2 regions of the Streptosporangium sp. H13245 genome follow, and region 1 is predicted to be linked to the other one. Evidence: riboswitches for the same ligand, from Rfam matches in the RefSeq annotation. Region 1 holds a riboswitch; the other holds the start of a gene.
The links. Region 1 has a riboswitch for cyclic di-AMP ahead of ACW9TB_RS04910 (hypothetical protein). Riboswitches for the same ligand answer to the same signal wherever they lie in the genome.

Region 1 (9,961 bases):
CTGCGCGAACTGCGGCGCGTCCTGCGGACACAGACCAGGGAGCTCGGGCCCGACCACCCCCACACCCTCGACACCCGGCAGCGGATCGCCGTGGTCACCGGCACCTCGGAGAGATCGTGAGACCCGGAGCCGCCAAGCTCCGCCGAACGTGGCTCAGCGGCTGACCGCGTCGACCGTGTCGGCCGCGCCCACCGTGTCGGCCGGGCGCAGGAGGGCGAGGTCGGCGCGGCGGGGCAGGCTCTCCCAGTCGCCGTCGGCGGTGACGGCGAAGGCACCGGCGGCGCAGGCCGTCGCCAGGCGCCGCTCGGGGCTCGCCCCGGCGAGGGTCTCGGCGATCCAGCCCGCGGCGAAGGCGTCCCCGGCACCCACCGGGTCGAGCTCGACGACCCGGTACGGCTCCGCGTGCCGTACGGCGCCGTCGGAGAGCTCGATCGCGCCGAGGGCGCCGCGCTTGATGAGGACGTGGCGCGGGCCGAGCGCCGACAGGGCTCCGGCCAGGGTGAGCGGGTCGTCGCCCTGGACGATCAGGCGGGCCTCGGCCTCGGTCGCGAACAGGACGTCCACCGAGGCGACGGTCTCCCGCAGCGCGGCGGACGCCTCGGCGGGCGTCCACAGGGCGCGGCGGTAGTTGATGTCCATCGAGACGGTCGCGCCCGCCGCGCGGGCCTCGGCGATCGCGGCCCGGACCGCGTCGGCGGCGGACGCCGACAGCGCGAGCGTGATGCCCGTGACGTGCAGCACGCGTGCCGAACGGATCAGCGAGACGTCCAGGTCGGAGGGGCGCAGCCGGGACCCGGCGCTCGCCGAGCGGTAGTAGCGCACGTCGACCATCTCGGCCGTGCGCCTGCTCTTGATCATCAGGCCGGTGGGCGCCTCGGGGTCCACCCGCATCCCCCGTACGTCGACGCCCTCCCCGGCCAGTGTCGAGCGCAGCAGCTCCCCGAACTCGTCGGCGCCCACCCTGCCGATCCAGGCCGCGCGCCCGCCGAGGCGGGAGACGCCGATGGCCACGTTCGACTCCGCGCCGCCCACGCCGAGCCCGAAGTCGCGGGCGTGCCTGAGCGGGCCGGTGCGCCGCGCGGTGAACAGCGCCATGCTCTCACCGAGCGTTACCAGATCAGTCATGGAGAACGGTTCCTTTGGGAGTCGGGGAGGGCGGGGCGTGCCCGGCTTCGCCGGACGTCGTGACGGGCTCGCGGGGGCGCCCGGTTTTTCCGGTGAAAGTCGGGGAGAGCGGAGAGGGCGGGGTGTCGTGGCGGGAGTGCCCGGTTTTTCCGGTGGGAGCCGGGGAGAGCGGGGTGCGCCGGGTGTCGTGGCGGGGGTGCCCGGTTCTTCCGGTCACCGGGTCGACCCGAGCTTCCTGGAGATGCGCAGGGCCGTCTCGGCCACCAGGGGGCCCAGGTCCCGTACCCGCGCGGCGGTGATCCGGGAGGTGAGACCCGAGATGGAGATCGCCGAGGTGGCGACGTCGTTGTGGTTGAAGATGGGCGCCGCGACGCAGCGCACCTCGGGCTCGTTCTCCCGGTCGTCGACCGAGTAGCCCCGCTGCCGGATCCGGCCCAGCTCGGCGCGCAGGCGCGCGGCGTCGGTGATGGTGTACCGGGTGACGTGCGGCATCCCGGCGGCCACGATCTCCTCGACGGCCTCCTCCGGCTGCCAGGCGAGGATCGCCTTGCCCACGGCGGTGCGGTAGACGGGGGTGCGGCTGCCGATGCGCGAGGCCATGCGCACGTTGGTCTCGTTCTCGACCTTGTCGATGTAGACCACGTCGGGCGGGTCGTAGACCACGAGGTGGACGGTCTCCCTGGCCTCGGTCATCAGCCGGTGCGACTCCTCGGCGGCCACCGTCCGCAGGTCGAGCGTGGCCAGGTATGCCTGCCCGAGGTGCAGGGCGCCGCTGCCCAGCCGGTAGGCGCCGCTCCTGCGGTCGCGCTCCAGGAGCCTGGCCTCGATGAGCGGGGCGGCCAGCCGGAGCACCGTGCTCTTGGACAGGTCGAGCGACTCGGCGAGCCGGGTGAGCGACAGGCCGTGGCCCGCGCCCGCGTGGTCGCGTACGTGCGCGAGGACGGCGAGGGCGCGCCGGAGCGAGGCCGACTGGTTGCGTTCCGGAGCGGGCTCACTCATCGCGGCTTCCCATTGTGATCCGGCAATCGAATACCTGGTCAAGGTAGGCGAGTACGCCGCCCCTCGGCCACTTTGCAGCACAACGTTCTGCACTGCACAACAAATCGACGTCCCGCTTCCCGTGGCGGGTGAGGCTTCCTAGGGTCTGCCGCCAACGGGAGGAGACGCTTGTGAAGGTCCTGAAGACGGTCGTGGCGGGGGTGACCCTGCTGGCCCTCGCCGCGTGCGCGCCGTCCACCGCCCCGTCCGCGAGCGGTGGCGACGAGAAGTCCGGGACCCTGAGGGTCTGGCTCTTCGACGAGCCCAACCGCGCTCCCAAGGAGAAGGTCGTGGGGGAGGCGATCAAGGAGTTCACCGCGGCCAACGCGGGCGTGAAGGTCGAGGTCACCTACATCCCGACGACACCGGCGAGGCACGAGAGGTTCAAGGGCGCCTTCAACGACCCGGCCAGCGCTCCCGACGTCGCCGAGTACGGCAACACCGACCTGGCCGAGTACGCCGCCGCGGGTGGTTTCGCCGACCTGAGCGCCGACTTCGCGAGCTGGCCGGACGCCAAGGACGTCGGCACCGACCTGCTCGGGTCCGCGACCGTCGACGGCAAGGTCTACGGCCTGCCGTGGTACATCGGCATCCGGGCCCTCTACTACCGCACCGACGTCTTCGAGGAACTCGGCCTCAAGCCGCCCACGACGATCAAGGCCCTGACCGAGGCCGCCCGCGCGATCCGCAAGGAGAAGCCCGACCTGTACGGCGTCGCCGTCGGCGGCGAGTACACCTTCGGCGCGCTGCCCTTCGTCTGGGACGCCGGAGGCGACATCGAGGACCTCGGCGGTGAGGCCTCCCGCAAGGGGGTGAAGGCATACACCGACCTGCTCGCCGACGACAACTGCCCGCCGCAGGCGTGCGCGAGCCTCACCGGCGGCAAGACCGTCGAGCTGTTCGCCAGCGGCAAGGCCGCGATGGGCATCCTGGGCAACTTCAGCAGGTCCGCGGTGGACGCGGGGGCCGCCGCGGGCAAGTACGCCGTCGTACCGCTGCCGGGCACCGAGGAGGGCTCGATCGCCCCGGCCTTCTCCGGCGGCAACAACCTCGGCGTCATGAAGAACAGCGGGCACCGCTCGCTGGCGTTCAAGTTCCTGCAGCTGCTGGGCGGCAAGGTCTACCAGACCAAGATGTACGAGGCCATGGGCAACCTGCCCACGCTGACCTCCGCGCGGGACGAGATCGCGGCCAGGGACCCCTTCCTCAAGCCGTTCCTGGAGACCGTCGCGGCCGGTACCCGCTTCGTGCCGATCGACCCGGCCTGGGTGAAGATCGACAACCAGAAGGTCATCCCGACCATGCTGCAGAAGATCGCCACCGGGCAGTCCACCGTCGAGCAGGCGACCGAGGAGGCCGCCACGGCGGTGAAGGCCGCGTTCGGCCGGTCATGACCAGCCTCCCCACGGTCCCGGCGATCGTGACCGGTTCCACCTTCCCGGCGGGTTCAGCGGTCGTGACCGGTTTCACGTTCCCGGGTTCAGCGGTCATGACCGTCGCCCTGATCCCGGCGAGACCGGAGACAGCGACCCCGCCGGGCACGGAGACGCGGTCATGACCGCCACGGCGGCGGGTCCCGGCCGCGGGCTCAGGCCGTGGCTCTACCTGCTGCCCTCCGCGGCCGTGCTGCTGCCGCTCTTCGGCTACCCGATCTACATGCTCGGCCTGCTGTCGGTGTTCGACTACCGGCAGGCCCAGGTCAGCGGGGGAGAGCCGACGCGGTTCATCGGCGTCGAGAACTACGCGACGCTCCTGGGCGACCAGCGCTTCTGGTCGGTGCTGGCGCAGACCGTGGGGTTCGCCGCGGCCCTGGTCGTCGCGACCCTGGCCGTCGGCGCGACGCTGGCCGTCGTGCTCACCCGGGCGGGCCGGGTGCCCCGGCTGCTGCTCTCGCTGGCGGCGATGGCCGCCTGGGCCGCGCCCGCCATGACCGGCTCGACGGTCTGGATGTTCCTCTTCGACGCCGACCTGGGCCTGGTCAACCAGGTCCTCGGCATCGAGGGCTACAACTGGTTCTACGACAAATGGGTGACCTTCGGGATCGTCGGCGCCACGGTGGTCTGGCACTCCTTCCCGTTCGTCATGGTGACCCTCTACGCCGGGATCCAGGCCGTCCCGGTCTCCGTCCTGGAGGCGGCCTCCCTGGACGGCGCCTCCGCGTGGAGCTCGTTCTGGCGGATCATCGTGCCGATGCTGCGGCCGCTGATCACGATCGTGGTCATCCAGTCGGTCATCTGGGACTTCAAGATCTTCACGCAGATCTACGTGATGACCAACGGCGGCGGGATAGCGGGACAGAACACGGTGCTCAACGTCTACGCGTACCAGACGGCGTTCGGCTCCTCGGAGTACGGGCTCGGCGCGGCGATCGGCGTCGTGACGACCCTCATCCTGCTCGCGGTCACCCTCTTCTACATCCGCGCCCTTTACCGTACGGGGGAGAGGCTGTGAGCAGGTCCCGCCTGGCCGCCAACGTCGTGGCGCTGGTCACCGCGTTCGTCACCTTCTTCCCGATCTACTGGATGGTGCTCTCGGCGCTCAAGCCCACCGGGGAGATCCAGTCGCTGGAGGTGCGCCCGTGGACCCTGGCGCCGACCCTCGACCACTTCCTGCGGGTGCTCGGCGGCGAGAACTTCGGCCGCTACTTCCTCAACAGCCTGGGCGTCGCCCTGACGGTCGTCGTCCTGTCCGCGCTGGTGGCCTTCCTCGCCGCGGTCGCGGTGACCCGGTTCCGCTTCCGGTTCCGTACGACCGTGCTGATCATGTTCCTGGTGGCGCAGATGGTGCCGGTGGAGGCGCTCACCATCCCGCTGTTCTTCCTCGTCCGCGACCTCGGCGCGGTGGTGCCCGGGGTGGGGCTCAACACCCTGGGCTCGCTCGTCCTGGTCCACCTGGCGTTCTCGCTGCCGTTCGCGATCTGGATGATGCGGGGGTTCGTGGCCGCGGTGCCCGAGACGCTGGAGGAGGCCGCGATGATCGACGGCGCGAGCCGGCCGACGATCCTGTGGCGGATCATCTTTCCGCTCGTCGCGCCGGGACTGGTCGCCACGAGCGTCTTCTCGTTCATCACCGCCTGGAACGACTTCATCTTCGCCAGGACCTTCATCATCTCGGCCAGGGACAACCAGACGCTTCCCGCGGCCCTGCTGGTCTTCTTCAAGCCCGACGAGAACGACTGGGGCGGCATCATGGCGGCCTCGACGCTGATGACCGTCCCCGTGCTGATCTTCTTCGTGGCCGTCCAGCGCAGGCTGGTCGCGGGCCTGGGCGGGGCGGTGAAGGACTGACACCCGCCCGGCTCCGTTCTCCCCTATACCGATAATTTTTGCCTGGACCAGGGCAGAACTGTCCCTCGGGATGGTTGACAGGCCAAAATTGGTCCGTGGTCAGGATCGGATCGGTAGAGATGAGCGATTGCGAGCGTGGGCAACTTCCGCCAGTTCTGGGCCAGCTGTTCGCCGACGGAGGTGAGGGGACCGGCGGGAGCGACGGAAGTGGAGGCCGGAGGCTCTCGGTGGACCTGCCGCCGGGAGACGTGGTGTGGCCCGACCCCGGTTACGCTCAGCTCGCGGTCCGTCGCCGTCCGGCGTTCTGGCTCAGCGAGGTGGCCGTCTCGGGGGAGTACTGGGCCAGGCTGAGGGGCCAGCACGAGCAGTCCGGGCTGTGGCCGGTCCTGCTGGAGGACTCCGTGCAGCCCTGGTCGGCGGGCCAGATCGCCCCGGACACCGCGAGCCAGATCGACAACTACCACGCCGCCGCGTTCATGGCCGAGGTGTGGTCCGACTGGATCGCGAAGGCCAACCTCGACCAGCTCGAACTCCTCGACCCCTTCGGGCCCGAGTGCCCGGGACCGGCCCCGTCGGGAAGGCTCGCCGCCGATCCCGGCGTGGTCGCCGACTGGTACGCCGGGCTGGTGGCCGAGCGCAGGACCCCGCTCGGGCTCGTCGCGGTCGAGCGCGGGGCCGACGCCCTCGCCGTCATGGGCTGGCAGGGCGCCCTGAACCACAACGAGTGGATGGTCCCGCTCGCGGCCGTCGTACGGAGCTGGGAGGACAGGTTCGGGGTGCGGGTGGTCGGCATGGGGTTCAACACCCTCGACCTCAGCGTCGCCGCGCCCCCGACGACCTCCGAGCACGCCCTGCACGTCGCCGCCGAGCACTGGACGTTCTGCCCCGACAGCATCATCCAGGGGGCGGGGAACCTCGTCGACTACGCCGAGCAGATCAAGGGCAGGAACGCCTGGTCCTTCTGGTGGGACTGACCGGCCGGGGGTGACCCGCGAGCCGCCTTGCCGCTCCCTGTGCGGATCGCCGCGACGGGGAGGACATTCGCGCGGGTAGGGCGGGTGTTGGCCTGGCGGGGTGGTCGATGAGGCTTTCTTGAAGCTTGCAGGTAGATCTTCTGGGGTTTTCATGGCGTTTGCTTTGCTTTGTCCGTTTTGGGAGGTAGTGTCCACTGTTATCGGTTGGCGACCTGCCCTTCACAAGAGGGAGCGGCCGGCCGACGTCGAATCCCGAGAGCCCGCGAGGCTCCGGAGCCGGGGAACCACTTTTCCGGGGTGAATCCGCCGCGACCGCGCGGCGGTAGGGCAACTCCACCGCCCGAACCCGTCAGCTAACCCGGTAGACGAGATGGAGAGGAGATCCCCCTCATGGATCACCGCGTCACCACGCCGGTGGACCCCCTGTCCGCACCGGCCACCTGAGCTTTCACGCCAGCCCCGTCCCCCCGACCTCCTTGACCTTCCGCCGCGTCTGATCGCGGCACCCTCAGGACCGTGCTCCGCGTAGCGATCGGCTGATCCGGCTACGCCCCTTTTCCGACGAGCGCGTCCCCGCCGGTGCACCCCTTCGGTGTTGGCACCTGGCTGCCCCGTTCCCTCGCGAAAGAGCCACTTCTCCATGCACCCCTTCTTTGGTCTGCGCAAGAACAGCCTGAACGAGTCCTGTCCGGGCGAACAGCTCCCGTACAAGAACGCCTCCCTCCGGCGCGGCCTCGTCGCCGCCGCCCTCGTCGGCGCGAGTGTCCTCACCTCCGCCGCCGTCGCCCTGGCACTTCCCTCCCACGCCTCGGCGACCCCCGCCTCCACCCGCCTCGCCGACGACCCCGCGGTCGGCGCCCCGGCCGGTGCCGAGGCCGTTCTCCTCCAGGGGGCGACCACGGCCTCCTACTTCTGGGACGACTCCTCCGGCCGGGCCGGTGACACCGGACTGCCCGCCAGCGGCAGGCCGATGCAGAAGGGCATGATCGCCAGCCCGAGCTGGCCCCTGCTCACCGAGGGCTACATCCTCTACAAGGGACAGAAGGCCAAGTTCTTCGTCGGCGACCGAGGTCCGGGCAACCCCTCGAACCAGGGTGTCATGATCGACATCGACGCCAAGACCTTCGCCGACCTGACCGGCGGCACGTTCAACGCCGGGACGCTCGGCGTGGACGGCAACGGCGGCATGGGCCACATCGACATCCAGTACGTGGTCACCAAGTGGGGCGACGGCACGGGGATCAAGAACCACCCCGTGGCCTTCTCCACCGGCGCCTGGGGCCGCAGGGACACCACCCCGGCCCAGCCTCCGGCGACCGTCTTCGCGATGGCGAGGCAGCTGGGGATAGGCCTGCTGACCCAGCGGGTGAGCGCCGAGGCGCGGCCGTGGATCGGCAAGCCCAAGGTCATGGTCGAGTCCGCCTCCGTGCGCACCCCGGCCGCCGCGGCCACCGCCGGTGCCCACGCCGCCAAGCTCGGGACCCTGAAGAACTGACCCGTTCACGTCCGTGTGAGGCGGTCCCGGGACACCGGCGGGAACACCCCGCCGGTGTCGTGTTTTCCCCCGAATGGCATTCTGTCCCGCAGAACCAGCACGAACGGTAGGAGTGCCATGACTCTGCGGGCCCCGGCGAACGGCATCGAGATCGCCTACGAGACCTTCGGCTCTCCGGAGGCTCGCCCCCTCCTGCTCATCACGGGCCTCGGCTGCCAGATGATCCAGTGGGACGGGAGGTTCTGCGCGCTGCTCGCGGACCGGGGGTACCACGTGGTGCGTTTCGACAACCGCGACAGCGGCGAGAGCACCCACCTCACCGAGGCGGGGACGCCCGCCCTGGACGGGAGCGGCGAGGTCCCCTACCTGCTGGGTGACATGGCCGACGACTCGGCCGGGCTGCTCGACGCCCTCGGCTGGGACACCGCCCACGTGGTCGGCCTCTCGATGGGCGGGATGATCGCGCAGTCGCTCGCGATCCGCCACCCGCACCGGGTGCGCAGCCTCACCTCGATCATGTCCACGCCGAGCCCGCAGGCCGCCCTGCTGACCGACCCGGACGTGCTCATGCCCGCCTTCACCCCCGACCGCGAGAGCGCGATCCGGCGGGCCCTCGACAACTGCGCCGCCGTCGGCTCGCCCGGCTACCCGTTCGACCGGGAGTGGAACGCCGAGATCGCCGGGCTGGGCTACGACCGGTCGTACGACCCGGCGGGCACGGCCAGGCAGGTGGCCGCGATCATGGCCTCCGGTGACCGCGCGCCCCGGCTCAAGGAGCTCGCGACTCCGGCTCTCGTCCTGCACGGGGAGGACGACCCGCTCGTCCCGCTGCCCGCCGGAGTCGCCACCGCCGACGCGATCCCCGGCGCCCGGCTGATCACCTTCCCCGGCATGGGCCACGACCTGCCCGCCGAGCTCTGGCCCTCCTTCGCCGACGCGATCGACGAACTCACCACCTCCGCGGACTCAGTACGGTGACCTCCGGTACGTGACCTCCGGTGCGGTGGGCTCCGGTGCGGTCCGTGCCTCCCGGGGCGCGGGCCGCACCGGAGGGTCAGACTTCGAGCTTCTCCTCGATGCCGCGCAGGACGTGCCGCGCGAGCGCGAGGTTGGCCCGGTTCCGGTCGAGAGTCAGGTAGAGGAAGAGCCCCTTGCCGCTCCGGCCCGAGATCGGGCGGATTATGTGGTACTGCGTACCGAGCGTGATGAGGATGTCCTCGATGCCGTCCTTGAGGCCGAGCGACTCCATGGTCCGGAGCTTGGCCTTGACGACCTCGGTGTTCCCCGCCGCGGCCACCTGGAGGTCGAGGTCCTTGGACCCGCCGAGCGCGCCCAGCGCCATCCCGCTGTTGTAGTCGACGACGACCGCGCCGATGGCACCGTCGATCGTCATCATCTCCTTGAGCGAGATGTCCATGTTGCCCATTGCTGTCTCCGATCACTGGGATTCACTGGAATTCACTGGAATTCACTGGGATATCGAGGTGCGCGAGCTGACCGCGGCCAGCCTGTCCGCCGTCTTGCGGCCCTCCAGCCGGAGCAGCCCGAGGTTGGTCCCCGGGCGTGCCAGGACCGTGAGGACGATCTTGGGTCCGGCGGCGTAGAACGCCGCGTAGCCGTTGGTACCGGAGATCAGCGTCTCCTCGAAGGTGCCCTTCCCGGCCATGCTCGTCATCCGGCGGCTGAGGGCCAGCACCGCGGAGGAGAGCGCGCCGGTCTGCTCGGCGTCCCTCTCCAGGTCGCTCGCTATCGTCAGGCCGTCGACGCTGCACGCGATGCTCCCGTTCACGTCGGGTATGCGTTCTCGCAGCGCCGCCATCTCGCGCCGTATCTCCTCGCGCAGTTCCACCGGCATCCTCCTTCCGATCAGCTTCAGCGTCCGTAGCCTTATCGGCATGTGACCGGGCTCAAGTCATCGCCTCCAACGCGTTCCTGAGCCGGATGAGCAGGTTGACGTCGGCCGGGTCCCCGTTCGCCCTGGGGAGCCAGTCCGACGTCTCCGCGGAGCCCGTTCCGGCCGCCGGGATCTCCGTGGCGCCCCT
Region 2 (9,961 bases), on a different contig from region 1:
TGCACCAGCCGTCGTCGGGGTCCAGGAAGCGCCCGGCCGTGAGGTCGTCGAGGGTGCCGAGCAGGCCGCTGTCCTCGAAGACCAGGTTGATCATCTCGGCGCCCACCCCGAAGTCCGACAGCACCAGCAGCGGCACCTCCTGGGCGATCGCCTCCAGGGCCGCGGTCGAGCTGACGGTGACGAACCCGGCCGCGTGGGTCAGGTGCTCGTCCATGGGACCCACCGCGAAGCGCACGGCCTCGGCGCGCACCTGACCCGCCTCGACGAGCGACTGCCACAGGCGCTGGTAGTGGTAGCGCTCGTTGTGGGTCTGGCGCTCGGTGTCCAGGGCGCGGAGCTTGACGACGACGTCCAGGTCCGGGCGGCGTCCGGCCAGCTCGGCCAGGGAGAGCAGGACGCGCTCGCGCTCCTCCCTGCGCTTGGGCACCTTGGCCTGGGTGGCGAACACCACCCGGTCGCGCGGCCCGGTGGTGGAGATCTCCGCGTCACCGCGCAGGAACGGCAGCCGGGCCAGCCCGATCTGGCCGCCCCCGCCCAGCCGGGTGCCGATCTCCGAGAACTCCTCGACCTCCCGGCCGCTGTGCAGCACGAACAGGTCGCACCCGCTGCGGAACAGCCACGCCTTCTCGGTGGCGGGGACGGAGATGCCCGGCAGCCCCGAGACGAACACCGGCCGGGGCCGCAGCCCGGCCAGCACGTCACCGGTCAGCACGTCCACCACAGGTCCCGTACAGGCGACGAGCACCACGTCGGGCCTGAAACGCTCCGCGGACCGGCGCAGCGCGCGGGCCGACAGCACGGGCGGATCGGCCGCCGAACCCACGACGGCGGCGTGGATCTGCGCCGGCGACGGGGTGATGGGGGTACGGACGACCGCAAGCTCCGTCTCACAGCCCGAGGGCAGGTCCCTCAGCAGGCAGGCCGCCCACTTCAGGTAGGAGTCGGAGTCGGCCACGGCCAGGACCTTCAAAGAGAACCTCCGGCGGGGAATCCCCCGGTTTCGTGTGTGGAGAGGATTCGTGTGTGGGAAAGCGACACGGCGCGCGTCCCGCGGGCGGCGAGCCCGGCGGGTCCCGGCCGTGGGGTCATGGCCCTGCGACTCCCGTGTCGTGATGGGCGAACCTCGACAGGTGGGAGCGGAGGGACGGCGCGGCCTCGGCCGTCCACCACTCGTCGGGGACGTCCACCGTCTCCACGGCGACGCCCCGGGCCGAGAGCAGGACCCGCAGGGAGGTGACCGCGGTGGACGGCAGGCTCAGCACCCGCTGTTCGGCGGCCAGGCCGCGCAGGGTCATCTCGGCGGGGATCCCGCCGTCGTAGACGGTGATGCCAGGCTGCTCCCCGACCCGGGCGAGATCACCGGGATCCTCGCGGCGGTGCGGGAAGTAGGCCACCGGCTCGGCCGAGCCGAGCCCGGCCAGCCAGGTGAAGTAGCGGTCGCGGTGGATCAGGCCGTTGCGGACCAGCGAGGTGCCGAGGACGACGGTGCGCTCCTCGGGGCGGGGCCTGCGCAGCGGCTGGGACCGCAGCCAGGCGAAGTCGTGGGTGACCAGCTCGGCTCCCCTGGCGCGTACGGCCTTCGCCAGGTCGGGGGGGACGGGCAGCGCGGTGAAGATCGACAGACGGCCCGAGCGGGCGGCGGCGCGCAGCCTGAGCCCGGCCGCCGCGCCGAGGGCGGTCCTGAGCCTTCCCACCTTCGCCCTCGCCCTCAGCAGGGGCGTTCCGACCCTGTCGGTGAGCAGCTCCAGGAGCCTGATGGTGGCGAGCCCGTCGTCGACGATCACGATCCGGCCGGGGAGCGCGGTGAGCCAGCGGAACTGGACCTTGCCGGAGAAGGCGTCGCCCACCACCCAGGTCTCACCCCGGCGCGGCCGGGGCATGTCGGGCCGGGCCTCGGTGAGCTCCAGCCCCTCGGGCAGGGTGAGACGGCCGAGTTCGCGACCTGTCACGGCCAGCGGGCGGAGCTTCGCCCTGGGCACGAGATGACTGCGGGCGCCGAGCAGCCCGGCATGGTGGGCCTCCACCGCACAGAGCATCTGCAACGGGGATTCCACCCAGGCAACGGCCGAACCCTGCTCCCGCGCGTGGTCTCGACCGTCCTCCACGCCGGGCGATGACCCGTTCACGACTGCCACAACCTAACCCGGCGGCCTTAAGCGCTCGGGAACTGCGGGTGAACAGCCGACCACGTGCGCTTGCAGATGATCTTTTCTGTCTTTACCTTGGTGTACGGAACCGTTTCGTACACCTTATGATCCATCGTAGATCCGTCCGTCAATCCGGCACGAGGAGCGAGCGATGTGGACAGCTGACGAGATCCCCGACCTGACCGGCTCCGTCGCGGTGGTCACCGGTGCGAGCGGCGGCATCGGGGTGCCGACGGCGCTCGAACTGGCCAGGCACGGCGCCCGGGTCGTGCTGACCGCGCGCGACGCGGACAGGGGCCGGGCCGCGCTCGACGCGATCAGGGCGGCGGTGCCGGGGGCGGCGGCCGAGGTGCGGGCGCTCGACCTGGCCGACCTCGCGTCGGTGCGCGCGTTCGCCGAGACGGTCGACGGACCGCTCGACCTGCTGGTCAACAACGCCGGGGTGGGCCCGATGCCCCGTCAGACCACCGCCGACGGCTTCGAGACCCAGTTCGGCGTCAACCACCTGGGGCACTTCGCCCTGACCGGGCTGCTCCTGCCGCGCCTGCTGGCCGCCCCCGCCGCGCGGGTGGTCACGGTCTCCAGCGACGCCCACTCCGTCGGCGCGATCGACTTCGCCGACCTGGGGCTCGAACGCCGGTACGGCAGGTTCTCCGCCTACGGCCGTTCCAAGCTGGCCAACCTGCTGTTCACCCTGGAGCTGCAGCGCCGCGCCTCCGGGACGGCTTTGCTCAGCCTGGCGACCCACCCGGGCATGACGGCCACCGGCATCATGAAGCTGGGCGCCCTCACCCGCCCGGTCAACGCCCTGCTGCGCCTGGCCCTGCAGCCGCCCGCCAAGGGCGCCCTGCCCTCCCTGTACGCGGCGACTTCCCCCGGCGCGAGGGGCGGGCAGTACGTCGGGCCGGGGCCGAAGCCACTGCGCCCCTCGCCGAAGGCGCTGGACCCGGCCGTGGCGGCGAAGCTCTGGGAGAGGTCGGAGGAGCTGACGGGCGTACGATTCGGGGAGATCAAGCAGCACTCGTGAACCACCGGAGGCACCTTGCGTCTCGATCCCGCACGGGAACGGGCGATCCTCGACGCGACTCTGGACCTGCTGTCCGAGGTCGGATACGACCGGATGTCCGTCGACCAGATCGCCAGGCGGGCCAGCGCCAGCAAGGCCACGATCTACCGTCGCTGGCCGGGCAAGGAGGCGCTGGTCGTGGACCTGATCTGCAACCACCTCGGGATCGAGGTCGAGCCGCCGCCGGACACCGGGTCGATGCGCGGGGACCTGATCGAGGTCGTGGACGGGTTCTGCCGGATCCTGGAGCGGAAACACGCGATGATCTTCGGCCTGTTCCCCGCGCTCCTCACCTCACCCGACCTGGCCGCCGCCCTGCGCGACAACGTGCCCCGCGCCGACATCACGGGCACCACCCCGCTGCTCGACCGCGCCGGGGAGCGCGGCGAGCTGCCGGGGCCGGTGGACCCCGCGGAGCTGAGGAAGGTCACCGAGGCGCTGGTGTGGTACCGGCTGTTCTTCACCGGGAAGCCACTGGACCGGGAGTTCGTCGAGGAGACGGTCGACCGGTTCCTGCTCCCACTGTTCCGCGCGTGGTCCGGCGCGAACAGCTGAGGCCGTGAAGCCGGGCCCGTACCCCCAGGGCCGCGAAGCCGGGGCCTTGAGGCCAGGATCGCGAAGCCGGTGTCGTGTAACCCCGGGCCCGTAACCCCGGGCCCGTGAGGCCAACGCCACGAAACCGGAGCCGTGAAGCCGGGACCGCGAAGCCGAAGCCATTGAAACCGGGGCCATGAAACCAGCGCCGCGAAGCCAGCCCCGTAACCCCAAAGCCGTGAAACCCGGAGGCCGCCACCCCGTGCGCTTTTACCTCCATGAGCGGCGGGGCCTTTGGGAAAGCGTCTTCCTTTACCTCGCGCCTTTACCTCCGCGACCGCCGAGCCCCTCCGAGGGCGCGTTTCTTTACCCTCCGGGCGACAAGGCCCGCCAACGGGCCGATCGCACCTTCGCCTCATCGCTCTGAGCTGCGGAAACCCCTTCGGGCACGGGTCGCGAGCCGCCGGGTCCCGCGTGCCGTCTCCGGGTCTTCCATGGGAAAACCACTACCATCCGCATACTTTTTACTATCGAATACCTGTTCGAGAGTTCGAGGGCGCACCGCCTCCCACCAGGGGCTTCGTCCGCGCGTAATACCATCTCTCCGCGGACACCTCGCGGGCGGGTCCCGGAAAGCGGGATCGCCGTGGACACAGAGGATCCCGGACACCCTCCCACTCGACGGGAAGAGGCGCGACCGGGCGCGGCCCACCCCTCTCCCCGGGCCGGGCGACACCCCGCCGCACCCCCTCCGCTCGGACGTATTACCAAGTCAGAGCAATGTGTCCCACTTGTAATCGTCTGTCCTCTTGTCGTACGTTCGTCCTGTTCATGGCAATTGTCTAGGTCTATCCAGATCTGAGCATTGCCGTCACATTGCCCGACCGTGTTCCACCCGGTGGATCCCTCCGCCACGGTGAGCACGGCCGCCGAATCCGCGAGGTCTGCGGAACCGGGGAACCACGTTCCTGGGGTGAATCAGCGCACTGTGCGCCGTAGGGCACTTCCCAGCCCGAACCCGTCAGCTAACCCGGTAGGCGGAATGGAAGCGAAGCAAGGAGTCGAACCCCCGTATGGCCAAGCATCGCCTCATCTCCACCCCCCGTACAGCGTGCGCCGTCCTGGGCGCGTGTGTCGCCCTGGCGACCGGCGCCACCGGCACCGCCCTGGCCGACGGTCACGGTGTCGTGAACGCGCCGCCCGTTGACGCCAGGGCCCAGGATTCCAAGACCGCGAAGACCCCGCTCCAGATCGTGGCCGAGAGGCTCCCCAAGGTCTCCGCGGCGAAGGTCCTGGACCTCGCCTCCAAGCAGATCGGCGTCCGCGAGAACGCCCAGGGCGGCGGGACCAAGTTCCACTCCTGGTACATGTCCACCCCCCGCGCCAAGGAGACCCTCGCCCGCGACGGCGGCAACAGCGTGTACGACTACGCCAACGCCCCCTGGTGCGCGATGTTCGTCTCCTGGGTCGGCGAGATGGCCGGTATCCGCCCCACGATGGGCTGGGACGCCTACACCGTCGCCCACGCCAAGTGGTTCAGGAACAACGGGCACTGGGGCACCATCCCCACCCCCGGCGCCGTCGTCTATTTCGACTGGGCCGGTGGCAAGACCATCGACGGCATCGACCACGTCGGCTTCGTGAAGAAGGACAACGGAGACGGCACGATCACCACGATCGAGGGCAACACCGGCAACGGCGACGTCGAGCAGCGCGTCCGGCCGGTCTCCCAGGTCGTCGGCTACGGTTACCCCGTCTACTCCAACTGACACCCGCACCCGCCGCCCGTACCGCCATCCCTCATGGCGCGAACGGCGCGAACCGCGCGAATAGTGCGAACGGCGCGGGCACCCCGGCACCCCCGCCGGTGAGCGCGGGCCGGTCCACGACTCCCAGGGGCGCCGCTCGAACGAGCGGCGCCCCTGACGGCGTTCTCCGGCGTTCCCCGGCACCTCCCCGCTCGGCCCCCTCCCGCCAACGCCCCTCCTGCCGACGCCCAACTCCGGCCGACGCCCCCGATGACGGCCGCCCGCGCACCCCGCGCGGACACGAAATGCCCCGACTGTATGTCCATGAGATGGGAGCGCTCCCAATCACCCTTATGGGTGATATATCCCCACTTCATACCGAAAGTCCTACCTAAAACGGCCGGATGTAACGGTTGAGTTTCGGCATATTGACGTCCCGGTTGCCCATCGTCCACTCTTCGTGGGAGCGCTCCCAAAGCACATTGAGGAACGACCTCGTCGCGAGGACCGCGTTTGTCGGGGACCGGTCCGCGATGTCGCCTCCCAATGATTCGGGCGACCACCTGAGAGGGGTCCGGAATGTTGAACAACAAGCGGCACGGCAGGCTCGCCGCCGTCGCGGTCATGGCGGCCACCGCCCTGGCCATCACGTCGTGCAGTTCCAGCGAGCCCGCCGCGCCCGCCGCGGGCGGCAGCTCCGCCGCGGCGGCCGAGCCGGTGACCATCACCGTGCACACCTTCGGCGGCGGCGAGAACTTCGGCTACGACAAGGCCGTGGAGACGTGGAACGCGGCGCACCCGAACATCCAGGTCAAGTACCAGAACCTGACCGACCGTTTCGAGGACGTCTACCTCCCGCAGCTGCTCCAGCGCCTGCAGGCCAACAGCGGCGCGGCCGACATCATCGCCCTGGACGAGGGCGCGATGGGCCTAATGAAGGCCCGCCCGCAGTTCTTCACCGACCTGGCCGAGTACGGGCTGGACAGCCGCAAGGCCGACTTCCCCGCGGCGAAGTGGGAGAACGGCATCAACGCCGACAGCAAGCTCTTCGCCCTGGGCACCGACATCGGCGGCATGACCATGTGCTACCGCAAGGACCTGTTCGAGAAGGCGGGCCTGCCCACCGAGCGCGAGGAGGTCGGCAAGCTCTGGCCGGACTGGAACGCCTTCAAGGCGATCGGCGAGAAGTTCAAGGCCGCCAACCCCGGCAAGACCGATCCCAAGTTCCTCGACGGCCCCAACACGCTCTACAACGTGATCCTGTCGCAGGAGGCGCCGAAGAACGGCAACGTCAACTACTTCGACAAGAACAACCAGCTCATCATCGAGACCAACCCGGCCGTCAAGACCTCCTTCGACACGGTGAAGAGCTTCAGTGAGGCGGGCCTGACCGCCAAGCTCGCCTCGTTCAGCCCGCCGTGGAACGCCGCGATCAAGAAGGGTGCCTTCGCGACCCTGGGCTGCCCGGCCTGGATGCTCGGCGTGGTCTCCGGCGCGGCCGGTGACGACAACAAGGGCAAGTGGGACGTCGCGTCCGTGCCCGGCGGCGCGGGCAACTGGGGCGGCTCCTACCTCGCGATTCCCAAGCAGAGCAAGCACCCCAAGGAGGCCGCCGAGGTCCTGAACTACCTCACCGGCAAGGAGGGCCACATCATGGCCTTCCAGGAGGCCGCGGCCTTCCCGAGCTCGCTCGTCGCGCAGCAGGACCCGGCGGTCGCCGACCTGAAGAACCCGTTCTTCAACGACGCGCCGACCGGCCAGATCTTCGGCGCCTCGGTCAAGGACCTGCTGCCCGTCTTCCTCGGCGAGAAGCACGCCCAGGTCAAGGCCTCGGTGGAGAAGGTCCTTGAGGGCATGGACCAGGGCTCGGTCCCCTACGACCAGGCCTGGACCAGGTTCCTCGCGGCCGGCGTCAAGGCAGCGGGCTGATCCCCGTACCGACCCGCATCGGCCCGGCTGCGGTGATCCCGCGGCCGGGCCGGTCGCCTGCCCCCGCTGAAAGGCTCTGACCGATGACACTGCACGTCGACTCCCCGGCCGCCCCGCCGCGGCCCGGCCCCCGCCGGTCGCCGCGGCGCCGCGGACCGGAGCGGGGCAGTGGGTGGGCCCGGTTCGACCTCCGGGCGACCCCCTACTTCCTCGTCTCCCCGTACTTCCTGCTCTTCGCGATCTTCGGCGTCTTCCCGCTCGGCTACACCCTCTGGGTGTCGCTGCACGACTGGGAGCTCGCCGGGGACAAGACCCTCGTCGGCCTCGACAACTACATCGAGCTGATCACCGACGAGACCTTCTGGAACGCGGTGGTCAACACCCTCGGCATGTTCGTCATGTCGACGATCCCGCAGCTCATCCTGGCCCTCCTGCTGGCCAACGCGCTCAACAAGCGCATCCGGGGACGGCTCTTCTTCCGCCTCGGCGTGCTGCTGCCGCTGATCACCTCCGTCGTCGCCGTCGCGGTGGTCTTCACCCAGCTGTACGGGCGCGACTACGGCATGATCAACTGGTTCCTGAGCTTCTTCGGGGTCGACGCGATCAACTGGCAGAACGAGAAGTGGTCCTCGTGGATCGCGATCTCCACGATGATCGACTGGCGCTGGACCGGCTACAACGCGATCATCCTGCTCGCCGCCATGCAGACCATTCCCAAGGACCTCTACGAGGCCGCCGCCATCGACGGCGCCTCGCCCAGGCGGCAGTTCTGGCAGATCACCATCCCGATGCTCCGCCCGACGATCATCTTCACGGTGTTCATCTCCACCATCGGCGGCCTGACGCTGTTCACCGAGCCGGTCATGTTCGACGGCAACCCGACGATGAGCGGCGGCGCCACCGGCCAGTACCAGACCGTGGCGATGTTCATCGTCAAGGAGGCGTTCCGTGACTTCGACTTCGGCTACGCCGCGGCCGCGGCCTGGCTGCTGTTCGCGCTGATCCTCGTCGGGACGCTCGTCAACTACTCCTTCACCCGCCGTATCGGGGGTTCCAAGTGACGGTCACCCAGCTCCGGCGGCCCCCCGCGCAGCACTCCCGGCGGTCCTCCGGCCCGTCGGCCGCGCGGAACCGCATCTGGGACGCGGGCCCGATGACGAAGGTCGTGCTGGCCTTCGCCCTCGTGCTGTCGGCGTTCCCCATCTACTACATGTTCATCATGGCCACCCGGACCAACGAGGAGGCCATCGACGTACCCCCGCCGATGCTCCCCGGCGGCCACCTCGGGGAGAACGTCGCGCGGCTGCTGTCCACCGAGGACGCCTACTTCCTGACCGGCCTGACCAACTCGGCCATCGTCTCGGTCACCGTGACCGTCTCGGTCGTGCTGATCTCCACCCTGGCCGGTTTCGCCTTCTCCAAGCTGCGCTTCCGGGGCAGCAAGATCCTGCTGGGCATGATCCTGCTGACGATGATGGTCCCGCTCCAGCAGATGGGCGTCGTGCCGCTGTACGAGCTCATGGTCACCCTCGGCTGGACCGGCCAGCTGAAGGCGGTGATCCTGCCCTTCCTGGTCAACGGCTTCGGGGTCTTCATGATGACCCAGTACGCCACCCAGGCGGTGCCGGACGAGCTGGTCGAGGCGGCCCGCGTCGACGGCGCCTCGACCATGCGCATCTACACGAGCGTCATCCTCCCGGCGCTCCGGCCGGGAATGGCGGTGCTCGCCCTCCTGGTCTTCATGCAGACCTGGAACGAGTTCATGTGGCCGCTGATCGTGCTGAACCCCGACAACCCGGTGGTCCAGACGTCGATCGCGGCGCTCAACCAGGCCCACGGAACCGACTACGTGATGCTGTTCACCGGCACCGCGGCGTCGGTCCTGCCCCTGTTCATCGTTTTCATCGCGTTCGGCCGCCAGATCGTCGGCGGACTCATGGAAGGTGCGGTCAAGGCGTGACCACGCAAGAGACGCGGATTCAGACCCCGGATCTGGTGTTCCCGACGGACTTCGTCTGGGGCGCGGCCACCTCCGCATACCAGATCGAGGGCGCGGTCTCGGAGGACGGCCGAGGCCACTCCATCTGGGACACCTTCGTCAAGCAGCCGGGACGGGTGGTGAACGGCGAGCACGCCGACACCGCCATCGACCACTACAACCGCTACCGGGACGACGTGCGGATGATGGCCGAGCTCGGCCTCGGCGCGTACCGGTTCTCCATCTCCTGGCCCCGGATCCAGCCCGAGGGGCGCGGCGCCGTCAATCCCGGGGGCATCGGCTTCTACAGCCGCCTGGTCGACGAGCTCCTCTCCCGGGGCGTCGACCCGTGGGTGACGCTCTACCACTGGGACCTGCCCCAGCCGCTGGAAGACGCGGGCGGCTGGCCGTCGCGGGACACGTCGAAGCGCTTCGCCGACTACGCGGCGGCCGTGCACGACGCGCTGAGCGACCGGGTCCGCAACTGGAGCACGGTCAACGAGCCCTGGTGCTCGGCGTTCCTCGGGTACGCCTCGGGCGAGCACGCCCCCGGACGGCG

Region 2: another riboswitch for cyclic di-AMP. It lies ahead of ACW9TB_RS30840 (CHAP domain-containing protein); the one in region 1 lies ahead of ACW9TB_RS04910 (hypothetical protein).

Annotation. Positions count from the first base shown of each region.
Region 1 is NZ_JBSZKT010000002.1:187,665-197,625, reverse strand. Features, by position in the region: gene ACW9TB_RS04945 (hypothetical protein) at 1-120, shown strand, start outside; gene ACW9TB_RS04940 (sugar kinase) at 154-1,125, opposite strand; gene ACW9TB_RS04935 (IclR family transcriptional regulator) at 1,339-2,124, opposite strand; gene ACW9TB_RS04930 (extracellular solute-binding protein) at 2,295-3,557, shown strand; gene ACW9TB_RS04925 (carbohydrate ABC transporter permease) at 3,718-4,614, shown strand; gene ACW9TB_RS04920 (carbohydrate ABC transporter permease) at 4,611-5,450, shown strand; gene ACW9TB_RS04915 (DUF4253 domain-containing protein) at 5,678-6,424, shown strand; cyclic di-AMP (ydaO/yuaA leader) riboswitch at 6,658-6,807, shown strand; gene ACW9TB_RS04910 (hypothetical protein) at 7,065-7,919, shown strand; gene ACW9TB_RS04905 (alpha/beta fold hydrolase) at 8,037-8,897, shown strand; gene ACW9TB_RS04900 (hypothetical protein) at 8,974-9,345, opposite strand; gene ACW9TB_RS04895 (roadblock/LC7 domain-containing protein) at 9,388-9,774, opposite strand; gene ACW9TB_RS04890 (hypothetical protein) at 9,827-9,961, opposite strand, start outside.
Region 2 is NZ_JBSZKT010000032.1:27,345-37,305, reverse strand. Features, by position in the region: gene ACW9TB_RS30860 (DUF6716 putative glycosyltransferase) at 1-970, opposite strand, end outside; gene ACW9TB_RS30855 (hypothetical protein) at 1,086-2,024, opposite strand; gene ACW9TB_RS30850 (oxidoreductase) at 2,299-3,174, shown strand; gene ACW9TB_RS30845 (TetR/AcrR family transcriptional regulator) at 3,190-3,768, shown strand; cyclic di-AMP (ydaO/yuaA leader) riboswitch at 4,665-4,802, shown strand; gene ACW9TB_RS30840 (CHAP domain-containing protein) at 4,821-5,516, shown strand; gene ACW9TB_RS30835 (ABC transporter substrate-binding protein) at 6,075-7,424, shown strand; gene ACW9TB_RS30830 (carbohydrate ABC transporter permease) at 7,508-8,485, shown strand; gene ACW9TB_RS30825 (carbohydrate ABC transporter permease) at 8,578-9,384, shown strand; gene ACW9TB_RS30820 (GH1 family beta-glucosidase) at 9,381-9,961, shown strand, end outside.